Regions from separate parts of the Delftia sp. UME58 genome, predicted to be linked through region 1. Evidence: riboswitches for the same ligand, from Rfam matches in the RefSeq annotation. Region 1 holds a riboswitch; the other holds the start of a gene.
The links. A riboswitch is a leader RNA that binds a small molecule or an ion and turns the genes downstream of it on or off. The one in region 1 is predicted to bind glycine.
Positions count from the first base shown of each region.

Region 1 (9,385 bases):
CGCCGGTCTCCGTGTTTCTGCGGTGGATCAAAACGGCACGGCGGATTCGAAACGCAGCGTTTGGCCCGACAGGGGATGCGCCAGCTCCAGCTGGTGCGCATGCAGCAGCAGGCGCGGCGACAGGGCGTGCACGGCGGCATCGGCATAGAGCGCATCGCCCAGGATGGGATGGCCCAGCGCCGCCATGTGCACGCGCAACTGGTGGGTGCGACCCGTCACGGGCTGCAGCTGCATGCGCGTGATGGGAGCGTCCCTGCCTTCGGTGGCTGCTGGCATGGCGCGCCACAGGGTCTGGCTGGGCTTGCCTTGCACGGCGTCGATGATGCGCAAGGGGCGTCGCTCCCAGTCGGCGGCTATCGGCAGATCGATGCTTTGCCAGTCGTCGGCCTGCTGCTCGGCAGGGCGGCCGGCGACCACGGCCACGTAGCGCTTGTGCACGCGGCGCTGCGCAAAGGCTTCGCTCAGGAGGCGCTGGCCGGCCAGGCTGCGCGCCATGACCACCAGGCCCGAGGTGGCCTGGTCCAGCCGGTGCACGACCAGCGCATCGGGCCAGCGCTGCAAGGCGCGGCCGCTCAGGCAGTCCTGCTTGTCGGGGCCGCGCCCGGGCACGCACAGCAGGCCGGAGGGCTTGTCCAGCACCAGCAGCTCGGCGTCCTCGTACAGGCAGGAGACACCTGCATCGGTATCTGCATCGGCAGCAGTACCAGCACCGAGGCACTCCTGCCGCCATTCAGCGCTCAAGCCGCTCACCGTTCATTCAGGAGCCTGTGCACGGTGGCGCACAGCTCCTCCACGTCATTGGGCTTGTGCACCAGGGCCCGGGCGCCTGCGGCCATGGCGGCCTGCTCGATCTCGGCGGTGATGTAGCCCGAGGCCAGGGCGATGGGCAGCAGGGGCTGGATGGACAGCGCCTCATACACCAGGTCGATGCCGCTGTAGCCGGGCATGTTGTAGTCGGTGACCAGCAGGTCGTAGTCCTGGGGGGCGGCGCGCAGCGCCTCGGTGGCCTCGTGCGGATCGGTGAAGCCGCTGACCTGGTAGCCGCGACGGCGCAGCAGGCGCTGCACCAGGAAGACCAGGGCCTGGTCGTCGTCCACGTACATCACATGCTGCTGCGCGGCCTGGGGGTCGGGCAGCAGGGCGAACTGCGGGCCGGTCGGGGTTTCCGCGGCTGCCAGCGGCTCCGGCAGGCTGGGCGGCGTTTCGGCCGCGGGCGCCTGGGCTGGTGCGTGCTCGGCGGGCGCCAGGGCGTCGGCCGGGGGAAAGTACAGCGTGAAGCGGCTGCCTTGCCCTGGAATGCTGTACACGTCCACGGCGCCGCCGTGGTTGCGCATGACGCCGTGCACCACGGGCAGGCCCAGGCCCGTTCCCTGGCCCACGGGCTTGGTGGTGAAGAAGGGCTCGAAGATGCGCTGCAGCGTGCGCGCATCCATGCCGGGGCCGTTGTCCTGCACCGACAGCGCCACGTAGCTGACGGGCGGCAGGCCCAGGCGCTCGCACAGGCGCTGGTCGGGGCGCACCAGGTCGGCGTCCATCTGGATCAGGCCGCGCCGCTCACCCAGGGCGTGCATGGCGTTGGTGCACAGGTTGAACAGGGCCTGCTCCACCTGCATGGCGTCGGCCAGCATGGGGGGCAACTGCGGCGGCACATGCACCTGCAGCTCCACGGCGGGCGGCAGGGTCACGCGCAGCAGCCGCGCCGTGTCGCCCATGACTTCGCGCGCCTGCACGGGCTTGCGCTGGGGCGGCTCGTTGCGGCTGAAGGTCAGGATCTGGCGCACCAGGTCGCGTGCGCGCCGGCCGGCCTTCTCGATCTCCTGCAGGCTTTCGATGGCTGCGGCATTGCCGCCGCAGTCGGCCTTGGCCAGTTCCACGTTGCCCAGGATGGCGCCCACGATGTTGTTGAAGTCGTGCGCAATGCCGCCGGCCATGGTGCCCAGGGCCTGCATCTTGTGCGATTCGCGCAGCTGGTCTTCCAGCTCGTTGCGCTGGGCCTCGGCCTTCTTGCGGCTGGTGAGGTCGCGCGCGAACACGGTGGTGGTCTCGCCGCCGCTGTGGTGCTCGAAGGAGACACTGACCTCGACCGGAATCTCGCGGCCGCTGGCCGTGCGCGCCGTCATCTCGCCCAGCACGGCCTGCGTGGTCAGCGGTGCAAAGGACAGGGCCTGTGCCGCATCGGGCAGGAAACGCTCCAGCGGACTGCCCAGCGCGTCGTGCGGCGGGCACAGGAACAGGGCGGCGGCCGTGGGATTGAAGACGGTGATGCGCTGGTCCGAGTCCAGGCAGATGATGGCGTCCAGCGCCGAGTTGATGACCGATTCCAGCCGCCGCTCGCTCAGGAACAGCTGGTGGTTGCGCTGCTGAAGCGCCAGGCGCTCGGCCAGCAGCGGGCCCTGGTCCACCACGGCGCAAAGGTACTGGGCAATGGGCGGGCCGCTTTGCTGGGGGATGGCGATGCAGGCCACGTGCAGGTCGGCGCGCAGCTGGTGCTGCTCGGTGATCTCGAAGCAGACCTCGTGGGCCTCGGTGCGGCCCAGCTCGCGCGCGGCGGAGAAAGTCCTGCGCACGCGCTCGGCATCGTCGGGGTGCACGAAGGGCGCGAAGTTCACCAGCAGCCGGTCATGCTCGGAGGGCTGGAAGGCGCTGTGCGCCATGGCGTTGGCCTGCACCACCATGTCGTGCTCGTCCACCACCAGCAGGGGCAGGGGAATGCTGGCGAACAGGGCCTCGAAGCGCTCGGAGGCGCTTTCGGCCACGGCCTGGCTGTAGTCCAGCACGCGGTTCTGGATTTCCAGTTCGCGCTGGTAGTTGCGCAGCTCGGCCACCAGGGCCTGCAGCGGGTCGTCTACGGGCTGGAAGAGGGGGAAGCGTTCGACGGGGGGCAGGTCGGCGCCGGGCGCCAGCAGCGCATGCAGGGGCAGGTGCTCGTCGTCGCGAGGCGGATCGGAATGGTCTGGGCTGCTCATCGCGTGCTGGCGCTGGGGAAAGCGGCATATGCCGCACAAATCCTGGTGGCCCGCGCACGGCGCCCGGCAGGTTGACCGGGGCCCGGCGCGGGCAGGGCCGCAGTGTACGCGCGCCGGGCGGGGCGCCACAAGCGCCCCTTGGGGTGACAGGTGCTTCAGCTCAGGTAAGCGTCCACGGGGATGCAGCTGCAGTACAGGTTGCGGTCGCCGTAGACGTTGTCCACCCGGCCCACCGGGCACCAGTACTTGGACTGGCGCAGGGCAGCCACCGGGTAGGCGGCTGCCTCGCGGCTGTAGGGGCGGGCCCATTCCGAGGCCAGCAGGGTCTCGGCCGTGTGCGGCGCGTTCTTGAGCGGGTTGTCGTCCTGGGGCAGGCGGCCCTGCTCGATGGCGCGGATTTCCTCGCGGATGGCGATCATGGCGTCCACGAAGCGGTCCAGCTCGTACAGGCTTTCGCTTTCGGTGGGCTCCACCATCAGCGTGTTGGGCACGGGGAAGGACAGCGTGGGCGCATGGAAGCCGTAGTCGATCAGGCGCTTGGCCACGTCCTCGGCCATGACGCCCGTGCTTTCCTTGAACTGGCGCAGGTCCAGGATGCACTCGTGCGCCACATGGCCGTGCTCGCCTGCGTACAGCGTGGGGTAGTGGTCGCGCAGCCGGGCGCTGATGTAGTTGGCGCTGAGGATGGCGGTCTCGGTGGCCAGGGTCAGGCCCTGGGCGCCCATCATGCGGATGTACATCCAGCTGATGGGCAGCACGGCCGCATTGCCCAGCGGTGCGGCACTGATGGCACCCGTGCCGCCCGCAAGGCCCGCCGTGGCATGGCCGGGCAGGAAGGGCACGAGATCCTCGACCACGCAGACGGGGCCCACGCCCGGGCCGCCGCCGCCGTGCGGGATGCAGAAGGTCTTGTGCAGGTTCAGGTGGCTGACATCGCCGCCGAAGCTGCCCGGCGCGGCCAGGCCCACCAGGGCGTTCATGTTGGCGCCGTCCACGTAGACGCGGCCGCCATGGTCATGCACCAGCTTGCACAGCTCCTTGACCTGGGTCTCGAACACGCCGTGCGTGCTGGGGTAGGTGATCATGATGCAGGCCAGGTTGGCACTGTGCTGCTCGCACTTGGCCGCCAGGTCCGCCATGTCGACGTTGCCGTTGGCGTCGCAGGCGGTGACCACCACCTGCATGCCCACCATCTGCGCGCTGGCGGGGTTGGTGCCGTGGGCGCTGCTGGGAATCAGGCAGACGTTGCGGTGCGACTGGCCCCGGCTCGCGTGCCAGCCCTTGATGGCCAGCAGGCCCGCGTACTCGCCCTGGCTGCCGGCATTGGGCTGCAGGCTGATGCCGGCGTAGCCCGTGGCCTGGCACAGCCAGTCGCGCAGCTGCCTGTCCAGTTCCGCATAGCCCTGCTGCTGGTCGGCCGGGGCAAAGGGGTGCACCTGGGCGAACTCGGGCCAAGTGATGGGAATCATCTCGCTGGTGGCGTTGAGCTTCATGGTGCAGGAGCCCAGCGGGATCATGCTGCGGTCCAGCGCCAGGTCCTTGTCCGACAGCTGGCGGATGTAGCGCAGCATGGCGGTCTCGGAGCGGTGGGTGTTGAACACCGGGTGCGTGAGGAAGTCGCTGCTGCGGCGCAGGCCGTCAGGGATCAGCGGCTCCACGCCCTTCTCGAAGGCGGCGAAGCCGGGCAGCGGCTGGCCGTCCTTGGCAAACACCTTCCACAGCAGTTCGACATCGGCGCGCGTAGTGGTCTCGTCCAGCGAGATGCACAGGTATTCCTTGAAATACACGCGCAGGTTGGCGCCCAGCGAGCGCGCGCGGGCGGCGATGGCCTGGGTGGCCGCACCCGTGTGCAGGCTCAGCGTGTCGAAGCTGGGCACCTCGCGCAGCGGCGCGCCCAGCTCGGCCAGGCCACGCGCCAGGATGGCCGTGTACGAGGCCACGCGGCGGGCGATGCGCTCCAGGCCCTCGGGGCCGTGGTAGACGGCGTACATGCTGGCCACGACGGCGGGCAGCACCTGGGCCGTGCAGATGTTGGAGGTGGCCTTTTCGCGGCGGATGTGCTGCTCGCGCGTCTGCAGGGCCAGGCGGTAGGCGGGCTTGCCGTGCACGTCCACGCTCACGCCGACCAGGCGGCCGGGCAGGGAGCGCTTGAACTCGTCGCGGCAGGCCATGAAGGCGGCGTGCGGGCCGCCGGCGCCCATGGGCATGCCAAAGCGCTGGGTGGTGCCCACCACGATGTCGGCACCCCATTCGCCGGGCGGCGTGATCAGGGTCAGCGCCAGCAGGTCGGTGGCCACGATGAAGGCGGCCTGCCTTGCATGGGCCTTGTCCACGTCGGCGCGCAGATCGTCGATGCGGCCGCTGGTGGCGGGGTACTGGGCCAGCACCGCGAAGTAGTCGCCCTCCATCAGCTGGTTCCATTCCTCCAGCGAATTGGCCAGCAGCACCTCGATGCCCAGCGGCGCGGCGCGCGTCTGTATCACCTCGATGGTCTGGGGGTGGGCATCGCCGGCCACCACGAAACGGTTGCTCTTGCTTTTGACGGAGCGCTTGGCCAGCGTCATGGCCTCGGCGGCGGCCGTGGCCTCGTCCAGCATGGAGGCGTTGGCAATCGGCATGGCCGTCAGGTCGCAGACCATGGTCTGGAAGTTGACCAGGGCCTCCATGCGGCCTTGCGAGATCTCGGCCTGGTAGGGCGTGTAGGCCGTGTACCAGGCGGGGTTCTCCAGAATGTTGCGCAGGATGACGCCGGGCGTGTGCGTGCCGTAGTAGCCCTGGCCGATGAAACTCTTGAGCAGCTGGTTGCGGCCTGCCAGCGCCTTGAGCTCGGCCAGCGCCTGGGCCTCGGTGGCCGCTGGCGGCAGCGCCATGGGCTGGTGGCGCCGGATGGAGGGCGGGACGATGGCGTCGATCAGCGCATCGCGCGATGCCGCGCCAATGGCGCCGAGCATGCGGGCCTCGTCTTCGGGCGCTATGCCGATATGGCGAGCCACGAATTCGGTGGCGTTCTCGAGGGCGGCAAGGGGCTGGGTGGAGGACATCAGCATGGAGGGACCTGTCTCAAAAGCTGAAAAGCGCCAGGGCGGGCCCTGGCGCCCGTCCTGGCCGGAAAGAGGCGTCAGTTGCTCTGTGCGAAGGCCGTGTAGGCGGCTTCGTCGAGCAGCGCGGCCAGCTGGCCTGCGTCGCTGAGCTTGACCTTGAAGAACCAGCCTTCGCCCAGCGGGTCGCTGTTGGCCAGGGAGGGGTCGTCGCGCAGGGCTTCGTTGACTTCGACGATCTCGCCGCTGACGGGCATGTAGACATCGGCGGCGGCCTTGACGGACTCGACCACGCCGGCCACATCGCCCTGGTTGAAGCTGGTGCCCACGGCGGGCAGATCGACGAACACCACGTCGCCCAGCGCATCCTGCGCGTGGAGGGTGATGCCGACGATGGCCGCGTCAGGGTTGGCGGCGTTGATCCATTCGTGGTCCTTGGAATACTGGATGCTCATGGCTTGCTCCGATAGAAACTGAAAAAAACCTGTGAAAGGCGGTTTGAGAAAGGTCAGTGCGCACTGTAGCGGCATGCGATGGCAGGAAAAACGAATCCGCCGAACTCGATCCACGCCAAGCGCGCAGGCTGTCCTCAACCGCGGTGATAGCGGGGCGCCACGAAGGGCGTGGCCTGCACCTGCATGGGCACGGCCTTGCCGCGCACCATGGCCTGCAGCGTGGTGCCGATGGCGGCGCTGCCCGGCTCCACATAGGCCAGTGCCACGGGCTGGTTCAGCGTGGGCGACAGCAGGCCGCTGGTGACCTGGCCGACCTTGCGGCCGCTGGCGTCCAGCAGCTCCGTGCCTTCGCGCACGGGCACGCGCTCCAGGGCCACCAGGCCCACGCGCTTGCGCGTGAGCAGCTCGGGCGACTGCAGCTGGGCCAGCACGGCGGCCGCGCCGGGAAAGCCGCCTTCGCGCTCGCCCCCGATGCGGCGGACCTTCTGCACGGCCCAGTTCAGGGCGGCCTCGGCCGGGGTGGTGGTCGTGTCCAGATCGTTGCCGTACAGGCACAGGCCGGCTTCCAGGCGCAGCGAATTGCGCGCGCCCAGGCCCACGGGCCTGACTTCGGGCTGGGCCAGCAGGGCACGGGCAAAGGCCTCGGCGTGGCCGGCGGGCAAGGAGATCTCGAAGCCGTCCTCGCCGGTATAGCCGCTGCGCGTGATGTACAGCTCGGCGCCTTCCCAGTCGAAGTAGCCGCCCGTCATGAACACCAGCCCGGCCGTGTCGGGCAGTAGGCGCTCCATGGCGACTGCTGCCTGCGGGCCCTGCAGCGCCAGCAGGCCCCGGTCGAACTGGGGCTCGATTTCGCAGCGCTGGCCGATGCGGGCCTCTATGTGCGCCAGGTCTTCGTGCTTGCAGGCGCCGTTGACGATCAGGAACAGGTCGTCCTCGCGGCGCACGAACATCAGGTCGTCCAGAATGCCGCCCGCATCATTGAGCAGCAGGCCGTAGCGCTGGCGGTGTTCGCCCAGGCCCAGCACGTCCATGGGCAGCAGCGATTCCAGCGCGGCGCCGGCATCCGGGCCGCGCAGGCTGATCTGGCCCATGTGCGAGACATCGAACAGGCCTGCCGCCTCGCGCGTGTGCAGATGCTCGGCTATCAGCCCCTGCGGGTATTGCACGGGCATGGAGTAGCCGGCAAACGGCACCATGCGAGCGCCCAGTTCCTGGTGCAGGTCGAACAGCGGGGTCTTGAGCAGATCGGTGGTGGAGGCAGCGGTCAAGGAGGGACTCTCTTTTCGGCAAGGGGCAAGGCACAACGCCATCCCGGAATCCCGGGATGTCCTGCCCTGCTGTCCGCTTTACCTGAGAGATTCACCCGCACCTTCCATGCGTGGGGCTTGCTCCTTCGGTGGATGGGGCACACCGCCGTGCCCTGCATCTCTCTCCAGCTAGGAACGCCTGCGGCCGTGGCGGCAGGCGGTGCCAGTCCTTTTGCCTGAGCGTTCGGGACGAACCCTGCGCCTTCGGCGGTGCCGCTGCCTGTGACCATTGCGGCCGGGCGGGCACTCTCTCCTGACCGGCGCATTCTAGCTGCGGCCGGCCCCTGCGCGGCTGCGGGATTTCCGCGGGCCGACTGCAGCTCCATGCGCTTGCCTGCATGGATGCATTTGCAAATTGCATAACTGTCTAAAAAATCTCCTACATTGAGATGCATCGATATATGAAATCTCGTGAGCGAGAAGGAAGAAGCGCACATGCAGCAGACGCTGGGAGACACATTGGCCTGGCCGGCACGTTACCTGCCGAACAAGGAAGCCCTGGTCGCGTGGGAGGGCGGCGAGCGCCGCGCCTGGACCTATGCACAGCTCGATGCCGAGGTCAACCGCCACGCCCACGGCCTGGCCGAGCTGGGCATAGGCCATGGCGACGTGGTGGCGGCCTTTCTCTACAACACGCCGGCCTTTGTCTTCACCATGCTGGCGGCCGCGCGCCTGGGCGCCATCTTCAACCCCATCAACTACCGGCTGGCGGCGCAGGAGCTGGCCTTCATCCTCAAGGACGGCGCCGCGCGCGCCCTGGTCTTCGAGCAAGAGGGCGGCGAGGTGGCCGCACGCGCCCAGGCCCTGCTCAAGGCCGAAGGCGGGGGTGGCCCTGGCACGGGCGTCGAGCACTGGATCTTTGCCGACGATACCCAGGCCGACGCGCTGCCGATCTGGGCCACGCAGCGCCTGTCCGCCCTGGCCAGCGGCCGCAGCAGCGCGCCGCCACAGGCCCATGTGCGCGAAAGCGATCCTTGCATCCTCATGTACACCAGCGGCACCACGGGCCGGCCCAAGGGCGTGCTGCACACGCACCGCAGCAAGCTGGCGCACAACGCCCTCATGCACCAGACCATGCAGTTCACGCGCGACGACGTGGGCCTGGCCATGGCGCCGCTCAACCACACGGCCGAGCTGCACACCAGCTTTTTGCCGCGCCTGCAGGCCGGGGCCACCCAGGTGCTGCTGCGCCGCTTCGACGTGACCGAGGCCTGGCGCCTGATCCGCGAAGAGCGCGTGAGCTTCTTCTTTGCCGCGCCCACCATGGTCACCATGCTGCTGGCCGACCCCATTGCCTCGCCTGAGCAGGCGCCCGCGCTGCGGCTGGTGGAGTACGGCGGCGCCTCCATGGCGCCGCACCTGATCCGCGAATGGACGCGCAAGGTCGGCAGCGACCTGGTCCAGGTCTACGGCACCACGGAAATGGGCCCCTGCATGTCCGTCCTGCTGCCGCGCGAGCAACTCTCGCACGCGGGCTCGGCAGGGCTGCCCTCCATGGGCCATGACCTCATCGTGGCGCGCCTGCGCGAGGACAACGCCCCCACCGATCCGGCCGAGGCCTGCCTGCCCGGCGAGGTGGGCGAAATCCTGGTGCGCGGCCCCTGCATGATGGCCGGCTA
Region 1 covers NZ_LZZV01000014.1:144,917-154,301, reverse strand. The annotation lists gene A9976_RS06250 (RluA family pseudouridine synthase) at 28-741, opposite strand; gene A9976_RS06245 (PAS domain-containing sensor histidine kinase) at 747-2,966, opposite strand; gene gcvP (aminomethyl-transferring glycine dehydrogenase) at 3,122-6,013, opposite strand; gene gcvH (glycine cleavage system protein GcvH) at 6,085-6,459, opposite strand; gene gcvT (glycine cleavage system aminomethyltransferase GcvT) at 6,594-7,769, opposite strand; glycine riboswitch at 7,787-7,905, opposite strand; glycine riboswitch at 7,921-8,032, opposite strand; gene A9976_RS06225 (fatty acid--CoA ligase) at 8,202-9,385, shown strand, end outside.

Region 2 (9,385 bases), on a different contig from region 1:
TGCCTGCCCCCGCTGGCGCCGCCGCCGGGCCTGTGCATGGCGGTCCCGGCGCCGCTGGCGGCAGATGCGCAGCCACTGGCGTACCCGGCCTCCGTCCACAGCGTGGCCATGCCGGCCTTGCCCCAGGCCCGCGCACCGCCCCGGTGACTCCCGGATTCAATCCCTGCCTCTTTCGCCTGGCCAACCCTTTTTGCAATGCACGAAGACCGTGCTGCAATGAATTGAAATTTCTGGAGAAACCGTGATGACACTGCGTCAATGGACCACCCCTTTCCTTATCGCCGCCTCCCTGTCCATGGGCCTGGCCCATGCCCATGCCGATGCCGCCCATGTCAAGGCCGACGCCGCCTGGGCGCGTGCCAGCGTGCCGGGCCAGCAGGCCACGGGCGCCTTCATGCGCCTGACGGCCGAGGAGCCGCTGCGCCTGGTGGGCGTGGAATCGCCCGCAGCCGGCGTGGCCGAGGTGCATGAAATGAAGATGGAAGGCGATGTGATGCGCATGCGCGCCATCGACGGCCTGGACCTGCCCAAGGGCGTGGCCGTGGATCTGAAGCCCGGCGGCTACCACGTCATGCTGCAGCAGCTCAAGAGCCCGCTGCTCAAGGACAGCCAGGTGCCCATCACCCTGGTGTTCAAGGACGCCAAGGGAGAGACCTCGCGCCTGAGCCTGCAGGTCCCCGTGCGCGCGATGGCGCCCGGCGCGGCGGCTGCCCCGGCAGCGGGCCACGGCGGCGGCCACGCCGGCCATTCGCACTGAGCCAGCGCCATTGCACCGGGTTTGTGCGCAGCCGCATGCGCATGACTTGCCGTGGACTTGGCGTGTGCCTGGGTTAAGCTGGGAGCATGGCCGGCATCCTTCGCCGGCATGCTCTTCCAACCCAGTCCTAGCGAGTGCTGCCATGAGTGACGCGTCCTCCTTCGGTTTCGGCAAGTTCATCCCCGGTTTCGACTTCCTGCAGGGCCTGGCCCAGAGCGCAGGATCGGCCACCGCCCGGCCCCTGGGGCGACTGCCCGAATGGGTGGCGCCCACGGTGAGCATCGAAGAGGTGGACAAGCGCATCACCGAACTCAAGGCCGTGCAGTTCTGGCTCGACCAGAACGGCAAGGCGCTGGCCGCCACCATCCAGGCCCTGGAAGTGCAGCGCATGACGCTGTCCACCCTGCAGGGCATGAACGTCAGCATGGGCGAACTGGCGCAGGCCTTCCAGTTCCCCGCCGCTGCGGCCGCAACCGCTGCTGCCACTGCGGGCAAAGGCACCGCCAGCGCGGGGCAGTCCGACCACTCGGACTGGCCCATGTCCTCCGCCGGCAAGGCCGGCAAGCAGGAAAAGCCGCAGGCCGCGCCCGCACAGCCCCCTGCCGAGCCGCCTGCTGCTGCCGCGGCCGCTGCATCCGCGGATGCCGGCGGCAAGGCCTCCGGCCCTGGGGCTTCTGCGCCCAAGGATGGGCCGGCCCAGGCCGCCGCCATGGGCCAGGCCATGCAATGGTGGGGCGCACTGACCCAGCAATTCCAGCAGATCGCCGCCAAGGCCATGGCCGAACCCATGGCCCCCGAGGCCGTGGCTGCCGCACAGCGCGCCACCGGCATGGCCGGCGACATCGCCAAGGCCGCCATGGACCGCATGACGGCCCAGGCGGGCGCCTTTGCTGCGCAGGCAGGCAAGGCGGCGGCTGCACCGGCGGGCAAGGCTCCGGTCGAGGCCGCCAAGGCGCCTGCGAAAGCACCAGCCAAGGCTCCCTCCAAGGCGCCAGCCAAGGCAGCGGCCAGGAAGACGGCGGCAAAGACCAGCGCAAAGACAGCAGCCAAGGCTCCGGCCGCAGGCAAGGCGCCGGTCAAGAGTCGGCCACCGCGCTGAGCGGGACGGTGGCACCCATGGATGGTCTAGTGCATAACACGCTCTAGGCCCGTGCCCCCCGCAAGCCGGGCGCTGGCAGGGCTAGAAGGAAGGTTGGTATGTCGTTGTTTCCTGTAGGCCATGCCAGCCATTCCGACTGGCGTACCGCGGCCGACGCGGTGCTGCAGCAACTGCGCTCGCAGATGGCCGGGCCCGGCCACGCGCAGCGGCCCCGTCTGGGACTGGTGTATCTGTCCCATGCGCATGCCGCCTGCGCACGGCCGCTGCTGCAGCATCTGGCCAGGGCCCTGCCCCATGTGGCGGACTGGGCCGGCTGCTCGGCCGGCGGCGTACTGGCCATGTCGCATGAATACCTGTCCGGCTCCGCACTCGCGGTGATGCTGCTCGATGTACCGGCTGCCCACTACCGCCTGTATTCGGGCCTGGCGCCCCTGCATGCGCCTGGCGGCGAGGCCGGCTTCACGGCCCATTCGGCCCTGGTCCATGCCGGAGGTGGCCAGCCCGAGCTGGCCGAGCTGCTGTACGAGCTGTCCGAGCGCACCGAGTCCGGCCTGCTGTTCGGCGGCGTGGGCGATGACGGGGACGATGGCGTGGAGGGCGTGCAGATCGCCTGCCGTACCGAGGACCTGCATGCGCAGCATGCGGATGCGCGCGGCATTTTTAGCGGAGGCTTTTCAGGCGTGGCCTTCGGTGCGGGCGTGCCCTGCTTCACGGGCATGGCCCAGGGCTGTGTGCCGCTGGGCGAGGGGCTGGAGATCACCGAGGCGCGTGGCGCCCTGGTCACCGGGCTCGATGGCGATCCGGCCCTGCAGCGCCTGCTGCAACTGCTGGGCGTGGAGCTGGAAGGCAGCGACTGGCAGCCCGCGCTGACCACGGTACGCACCACGCTGGCGGCCATTGCGCCGCCGGGCCGGGGCCTGGCCCACGGCGTGTTGACCGAAGAGGCCCAGGTACTGACCCTGGTCGGCCTGGACCCGCTGCGCCAGGGCGTGGCCCTGTCCTCGGCCGTGGAGGCCGGGCACTCGGTGATCTTCTGCCGCCGCCAGGCCCAGGTGGCGCGCCAGGAACTGCTGCAACTGGGCGCCGCATTGCGCGATGCGGCGGAGCCTGAAGAACCAGTTCCGGAAGGCGAGGCACAGCCCCGCATCCGGGGCGCCATCTACATCAGTTGCCGGGGGCGCGGCGGTGGCCTGTTCGGCGGACCCGATGCCGAGTTGCGCACCCTGCGCCACGCACTGGGCGATGTGCCATTGATCGGCTTCGTCGCCGAAGCCGAGATCATGGACGCCCGCCTGCACCGCTTCGCCGGAGTGTTGACGGTGTTCACTGCTTAGGCGTCGTACACGCCGTACACACGGTACACACCGTCTGCACCTCAGACCGCGCGCGGGCGCACCGTGCCTGCGCTGCGATCCGGGTCCATGACTGCAGCTCCCAGAAAATCGAAATCCACGGCCGGCTGTCTGCCGCTGACCAGGTCGGCGAGCGCCATGCCGGAGCCGCAGGCATGGGTCCAGCCCAGCGTGCCGTGGCCGGTGTTCAGGAACAGGTTGGCGATGGGCGAGCGTCCGATCAGCGGCACATTGCTGGGCGTGGCGGGGCGCAGGCCGCTCCAAAATTGCGCGCGTTCGGCATCGCCGGCGCCGGGGAACAGCTGCTGCACCCGCCGCACGATGGCCTCGCAGCGCACGGGGTCCAGGTTGCGGTCGTAGCCGTTGAACTCCGCCGTGCCCGCGATGCGCAGCCGGTCGCCCTGAGCGCCCGTATAGCGCGAGAACACCAGCTTGAACTCGTCGTCCGTGAGACTGACCTGATAGGCCTTGGCGGGGTCCAGTACCGGCAGGGTCACGGAGTAGCCCTTGGCCGGATAGATGGGCAGGCGCAGCCCCAGCGGCTGGGCCAGCAGCGGGCTGAACGAGCCCATGGCCAGCACATAGGCGTCTGCCTGGATGCGTTCGTAGCGGCCCTCGGCATTGGTCATCTCCACATGGTCGATATGGCGGCTGGCGCCCGCGCCCGTGGTGCGCAGCGCCGTCACATGGTGGCTATGGCGGAATTGCACGCCTGTGGCGGCAGCGATGCGCGCCAGCTCGCGTGTGAAGAGGTTGGCGTCGCCCGATTCATCCTCGGCCGTAAAGGTGGCGCCCGCTATCTGCCCGCGCACATGGGCCAGGGCCGGCTCCAGGCGCACGGCTTCGTCGGCATCGATCAGGCGGCGGTCGCAGCCCAGGGCCTGCATCTGCTCGGTGGGCTTGAGCGCGCCCTCGAACTCGCGGGCGTTCGTGTAGAAGTGCAGGATGCCTTGCATGCGCTGCTCGTACTGGATGCCGGTGTCCGACCGCAGCTGCTGCAGCGCCTCGCGGCTGTAGGTGCCCAGGCGCACGATCTGCTGGATGTTGTGGCGCGTGCGCGCGGGCGTGCAGTTGCGCAGGAAGGACAGGCCCCAGAGCCACTGGCGCATGTCGGCACGCAGGCGAAACAGCAGCGGTGCGTCCTGCCGGCCCAGCCAACCGAGCAGCTTCAGCGGTGCGCCTGGGTTGGCCCAGGGCTCCGCATGGCTGACCGAGATCTGCCCGCCGTTGGCAAAGCTGGTTTCGGCGCCGGGCGCAGCCTGGCGGTCTATGACGGTCACTTCGTGACCCAGGGATTGCAGATAGTAGGCCGAGGCGGTGCCGATCAGGCCGGCTCCGAGAACGATGACGCGCATGACAATGCCCTTTCAAAGGCATGTGCCGGTCACGCGGAAGCTGGTAGCTATGGATTCAATAGCAAGCAGCCGGCGTCCGTCGTGACGCAGCTGCCGCTCCCCCTGTCCTTGGTACCTGAGAGATTCACCGCCGTCCATGGGGACGGGGCTTGCTCCTTCGGTGCGCCGCGCCTTGCGCGCGGCGGCTCTCCAGACGGCATGATGAGTTTGCAGTACGGAACCTGAGCGTGTATGGGAGTTTGCGCCTTCGGTGAGGCCGGCACCGTGGCGCCCGCCTGCTCTCCTGCAGATGGCGATTCTAGGGGGCGGCCCGTGCTGCTGCCGCTAGGCGTAAACCCCAGGTCGGTCTGCGGGCCATCGCCTGCGCGCAACATGCGGTAAATGAGAACAATTTAGAATTTCGCGCTGATGGCGCCCTCCCTCCCTGGCCCCGGCCGACGCCGCCCGGGGCTGGCGAACGGCCGCCATGCACGACCACTGCCTGCTGCCAGCTACCCTCTGCCCGCCTCCCATGCACCGCTCCGTACTGATGCTCCGTTGCGCACCGATGGACATCTGACTGCCTTCGTCCGCCCCCATGACTTTCAAGAAAATCTGGTTCCAGCTGCACTGGTTCTTCGGCATCACGGCCGGCACGGTGCTCATCGTCATCGGGCTGTCGGGCGCGGTGTTCTCCTTCCACGAGGAAATCCTGGGCTGGATGAACCCCGGCACGGCAACCGTGCCCGCGCGCGATGCCGCGCCGCTGGCGCCGCCACAGATTGCGCAGGCGCTGCGCGAGGCCGGCGAGCAGCGCGTGGTCCAGCGCATCACCGTCTTTGCCGAGCCCGGCCGCTCGGCCCAGGTGGCCTTCAAGCCGCCGGCCGGCCAGCGCCGGGGCCAGACGGTCTTTGTCGATCCCTACACGGGCGCGCAGCTGCCTGAGCAGCACGGCACGGAGTTCTTCGAATGGGTGGAGCGCCTGCACCGCTGGCTGCTGCTGTCGCGCGATGACGGCAAGCCCATCACGGGCACGCTGGCCGGCCTGTTGCTGATGCTGTCGCTGTCGGGCCTGTACCTGCGCTGGCCGCGCCGGCCGCTGTCATGGCGCACCTGGCTGAGCTTCGACCCGGCGCTCAAGGGCCGCTCCTTCCTCTGGGGCCTGCACTCGGTGGCGGGCACCTGGGCCCTGGTGGCCTATGTGGTGTTCACCTGCACTGGCATGTACTGGGCCTTTGGCGTGGTGCGCAGCACGGTGGACGGCTGGGCCGGCGTGCCGCCGCGCGTGGCCGCTCCCGCGGCGCCGTCCTCGAAACCCGGTGGCGGCCGGCCTGAGCCGGCTGGCGTGCAGCAGCCCATCGACATCGCGCCCGGCTGGGCCGCCTTCGAGCGCATCGCCCATGGCTGGCAGTTCGCCCAGCTGCGTCTGCCCGAGCGTGCGGGCCAGCCCCTGCAGATCAGCTGGCTGGATGCCGACGCCGCCCATGAGCGCGCGCGCAACCAGATGGCCTTGCTGCCCGACGGCGCCGTGCAGCGCGACGAGCGCTATGCCGACCTGCCCACGGGCCGCCGCGCCGTGGGCGCCATCTACCCGCTGCACATGGGCACCTATTTCGGCATGCCGGGGCGCATCTTCATGACGCTGGCCTCGCTGATCATGCCCCTGTTCGCCATCACGGGCTGGATGCTCTACCTGGACCGCCGGCGCAAGGCGCGCGCCCTGGCCAAGGAGCGCCAGGCGCTGCTGGAGGACCCGCCACCGTCCGCGCCTGCGGGCCAGGACACCGTGCTGGTCGCCTTCGCCAGCCAGGCCGGCCGTGCCGAGCACCTGGCCGTGGCCACCGTGGCTGTGCTGCGCGGCGCAGGCATGGCGGCCAGCCTGCAATCCGTGGCGAGGCTGGATGCCGAGCAGCTGCGCCACCATCGGCGCGTGCTCTTCGTGGCCAGCACCTTCGGCGAAGGTGATCCGCCGGATGCCGCGCGCCGCTTTGCGCGCCTGCTGGGCGCGGCCTCGGGCTCGGCCCTGCCGCATCTGCAATACGGCCTGCTGGCGCTGGGCGACCGGCAGTACGCGGCCTTCTGCGGCTTTGGCCATGCGCTGGACCACCAACTGCGCCGCCTGGGCGCGCAGCCCGTGTTTCCGCTGATCGAGATGGATGGCGAGGAACCCCAGGCCTGGCATGCCTGGCAGCAGGCGCTGGCAGGGCATTTCGGCGCCGTGCTGCCCGTGTGCGATGCCCTGCCTGCGTCTTCGGCGGAGCCGCTTGCCGACGCCACGGCCTTTGCTGCCTGGCCGCTGCAGGCGCGCAGCCTGTGCAACGCGGGCAGCCAGGGCGCAGGGCTTTATGTGCTGGACTTGGCACCGCCCGAAGGCGTGGCCCCGCTGTGGCGGGCTGGTGCGCTGGCCGAGGTGCTGCCACGCCATGGCGCAGCCACCGTGCAGGCCTGGCTGGCTGCCCAGGAATGCGACGGCTCGGCCCCCGTGCAATGGCGCCAGCAGAGCTGCATGCTGGGCGAGGCACTGGCCGCCAGCGTGCTGCCGGCCCCGGGCGACATCGCCCCCGGCACCGCGCCCCAGGCCGTGGCCGATGCGCTGCTGCCGCTGCTGCCGCGCAGCTACTCGGTCGCCTCGCTGCCGCAGGACGGCCATGTGCGGCTGCTGGTGCGCCAGGCCCGCCATGACGGCGGCCTGGGCGTGGCGTCGGGCTGGCTGACGGCGCATGCGGCCCAGGGCACGTCCGTGGCCATGAGACTGGTGGAAAACCGCGCCTTCGAGCCGCGCGACGAGGCAGGTGCCGAGCCCGATGCGCCGGCCATCTTCATCGGCAACGGCTCCGGCTATGCCGGCCTGCGCGGCCACCTGCTGGCGCGCATGCACGCAGGCCGCCACCGCAACTGGCTGCTGTTCGGCGAACGTCAGCGGGCCCATGACGGGTACTGCGAGGCCGAGGTCTCCGGTTGGCTGGCCGCAGGCAAGCTGCAGCGCGCCGACTTCATCTACTCCCGCGACCAGGCCCGGCGCCGCTACGTGCAGGACGCCCTGCGCGAAGCCGCCGAACCCCTGCGCGACTGGATCGCCGACGGCGCCGTGCTCTACGTCTGCGGCAGCGCCGACGGCATGGCCGCAGGCGTCGATGCCGCGCTGGCCGACATCCTGGGCACTACCGCCGTCGAAGACCTGATCGTCGAAGGCCGTTACCGCAGGGATGTGTACTGAGGTGAAGCGCCGCGTCTTAATGCACAGCGCATGAAACTGGCGCGGCCCAAGTCAGGGACACCTAGCAAGGGCCGCCCCGCCGCGAGAGTGTCGTCCCCCTCCCGCGTAGCGAGAGAGGGCGCCGTGCATACGGGGGAAGGCGCGTAAGCGCCTCAGGGGGTGATGTACCTCTCCTTGCCGAGATTGAGCATCAACCGGTTCGCCCAGCCGAACAGCGCGGCCGAATGCAGCATGTCCAGGATTTCCTGGTCGGTGAGGCCGGCATCGCGCAGCGGCTGCAGCTGGGCTGCGCCAAAGCTGCCGGGCGCGCGCGTCAGGGCCAGCGAGGACTGGATGATGGCGCGTTCGCGCGCATTGGTGCCGGCCGTGTCGGGGTCATCGAACATCTGGGCCATGACATCGTTGCGCTTGGCCAGCTGCTCGAAGCGTTGGGCGTGGACCGATGCGCAGTACACGCAGCCGTTGGAGCGCGAGACGGCCGTGGCCGCCACCTCGCGCTCGGCGCGCGACAGGCCGCCGGGTGCATACATGATGGCGTTGAAGGCCTGCGAGCGCTCCGACAGCACGCGCGGCTGGCGGGCCAGCAGCAGGTAGAAGTCCGACGTGCGCGCCTTGGGGTGGCTCAGGTCCAGCACGGCCTGCTGCTCGGCCGTGGCCGTGGCGGGGTCGAGCACGGGCAGCCAGGACGTCCAGTCCAGCGTCTCGCTGGTGTAGCCGTTGCGGCGCAGCGGCTCGCCCGGTGGCGGCAGGTTGGCGGGGTGCACGAAGGGTGCGGCGGCGGCTTCGGCAGCCGGTGCGCTGGCCTGGCCGCCCAGCGCGTCCATGGCCTGCACGCCCGCGAACAGGCGCAATTGGTAGGCGATGAAGCCCACCAGCTGGGCCACCAGCACAGTGTCGTCGATGGACAGGCCGGACTCGGGCATGGCCAGCAGCGCGGCGCGGTCGCTCTCGGCCGGGTGCAGGGCCAGGGTGCGCACAAAGTGCAGGGCCGCATCAAGGCGCGCATTGCCGGTCTGGGCGCCGGGCTGGGCCAGCACGGTGCGCAGCGCGGGCGTCAGGGCATCGCCCAGGGATTCGGCACGCTGGCGGTATTCATCGGCCAGGGCCTGCACGCCGCTGACGCGGCATTGCTCGCTGGCCAGCACCAGGCGCTCGGCGCGCGACAGGCTGTCGGCCAGGCCGTCGCCCAGCAGCAGGTCCTCGCAGGCCTGGGTGGCAATGGCCACCTTGTCGCGCTGGCGGCGCGTGGCGAAAACGGGGGACTGGTCGGTCAGGCCGGCCAGGCGGTCGATGGTGTCGTTGGCGGTGGTCATGGGTATCTCAGGTCTTGTCTGCCAGGGCCCGCACGCGGGCTTCGGGGTCGGCGGGCGTCCATTCGCTGCCGTCGAGCTCAGGCTCGGAATAGGACTGCAGCTGGGCGTAGTGGTGTTCCAGGTCCTCGCGGTAGAACAGCGAGGCCAGGCCCTGGGCCAGCTTGCGCGCGCCGTCGCTGATGGCGGGGATATCGCCCGACACCGTGCCGTGCGACAGCGCGGCCGGATAGCAAAAGCAGTGCACATGGTCCAGGCCGGGCAGGGCGCCGGGCGTCTTTTCCTGGAACTCGAACAGCGGGCCCAGGTCGGGCGA
Region 2 covers NZ_LZZV01000012.1:32,634-42,018, forward strand. The annotation lists gene A9976_RS03245 (hypothetical protein) at 1-147, shown strand, start outside; gene A9976_RS03250 (copper chaperone PCu(A)C) at 245-757, shown strand; gene A9976_RS03255 (PhaM family polyhydroxyalkanoate granule multifunctional regulatory protein) at 900-1,856, shown strand; gene A9976_RS03260 (FIST N-terminal domain-containing protein) at 1,955-3,190, shown strand; gene A9976_RS03265 (D-amino acid dehydrogenase) at 3,232-4,563, opposite strand; glycine riboswitch at 4,656-4,766, opposite strand; gene A9976_RS03270 (sulfite reductase flavoprotein subunit alpha) at 5,141-7,759, shown strand; gene A9976_RS03275 (peroxidase-related enzyme) at 7,912-9,072, opposite strand; gene A9976_RS03280 (SidA/IucD/PvdA family monooxygenase) at 9,080-9,385, opposite strand, start outside.
Region 2: it holds a riboswitch for glycine, as region 1 does, so the genes downstream of both, A9976_RS03265 (D-amino acid dehydrogenase) here and gcvT (glycine cleavage system aminomethyltransferase GcvT) in region 1, are expected to answer to the same signal.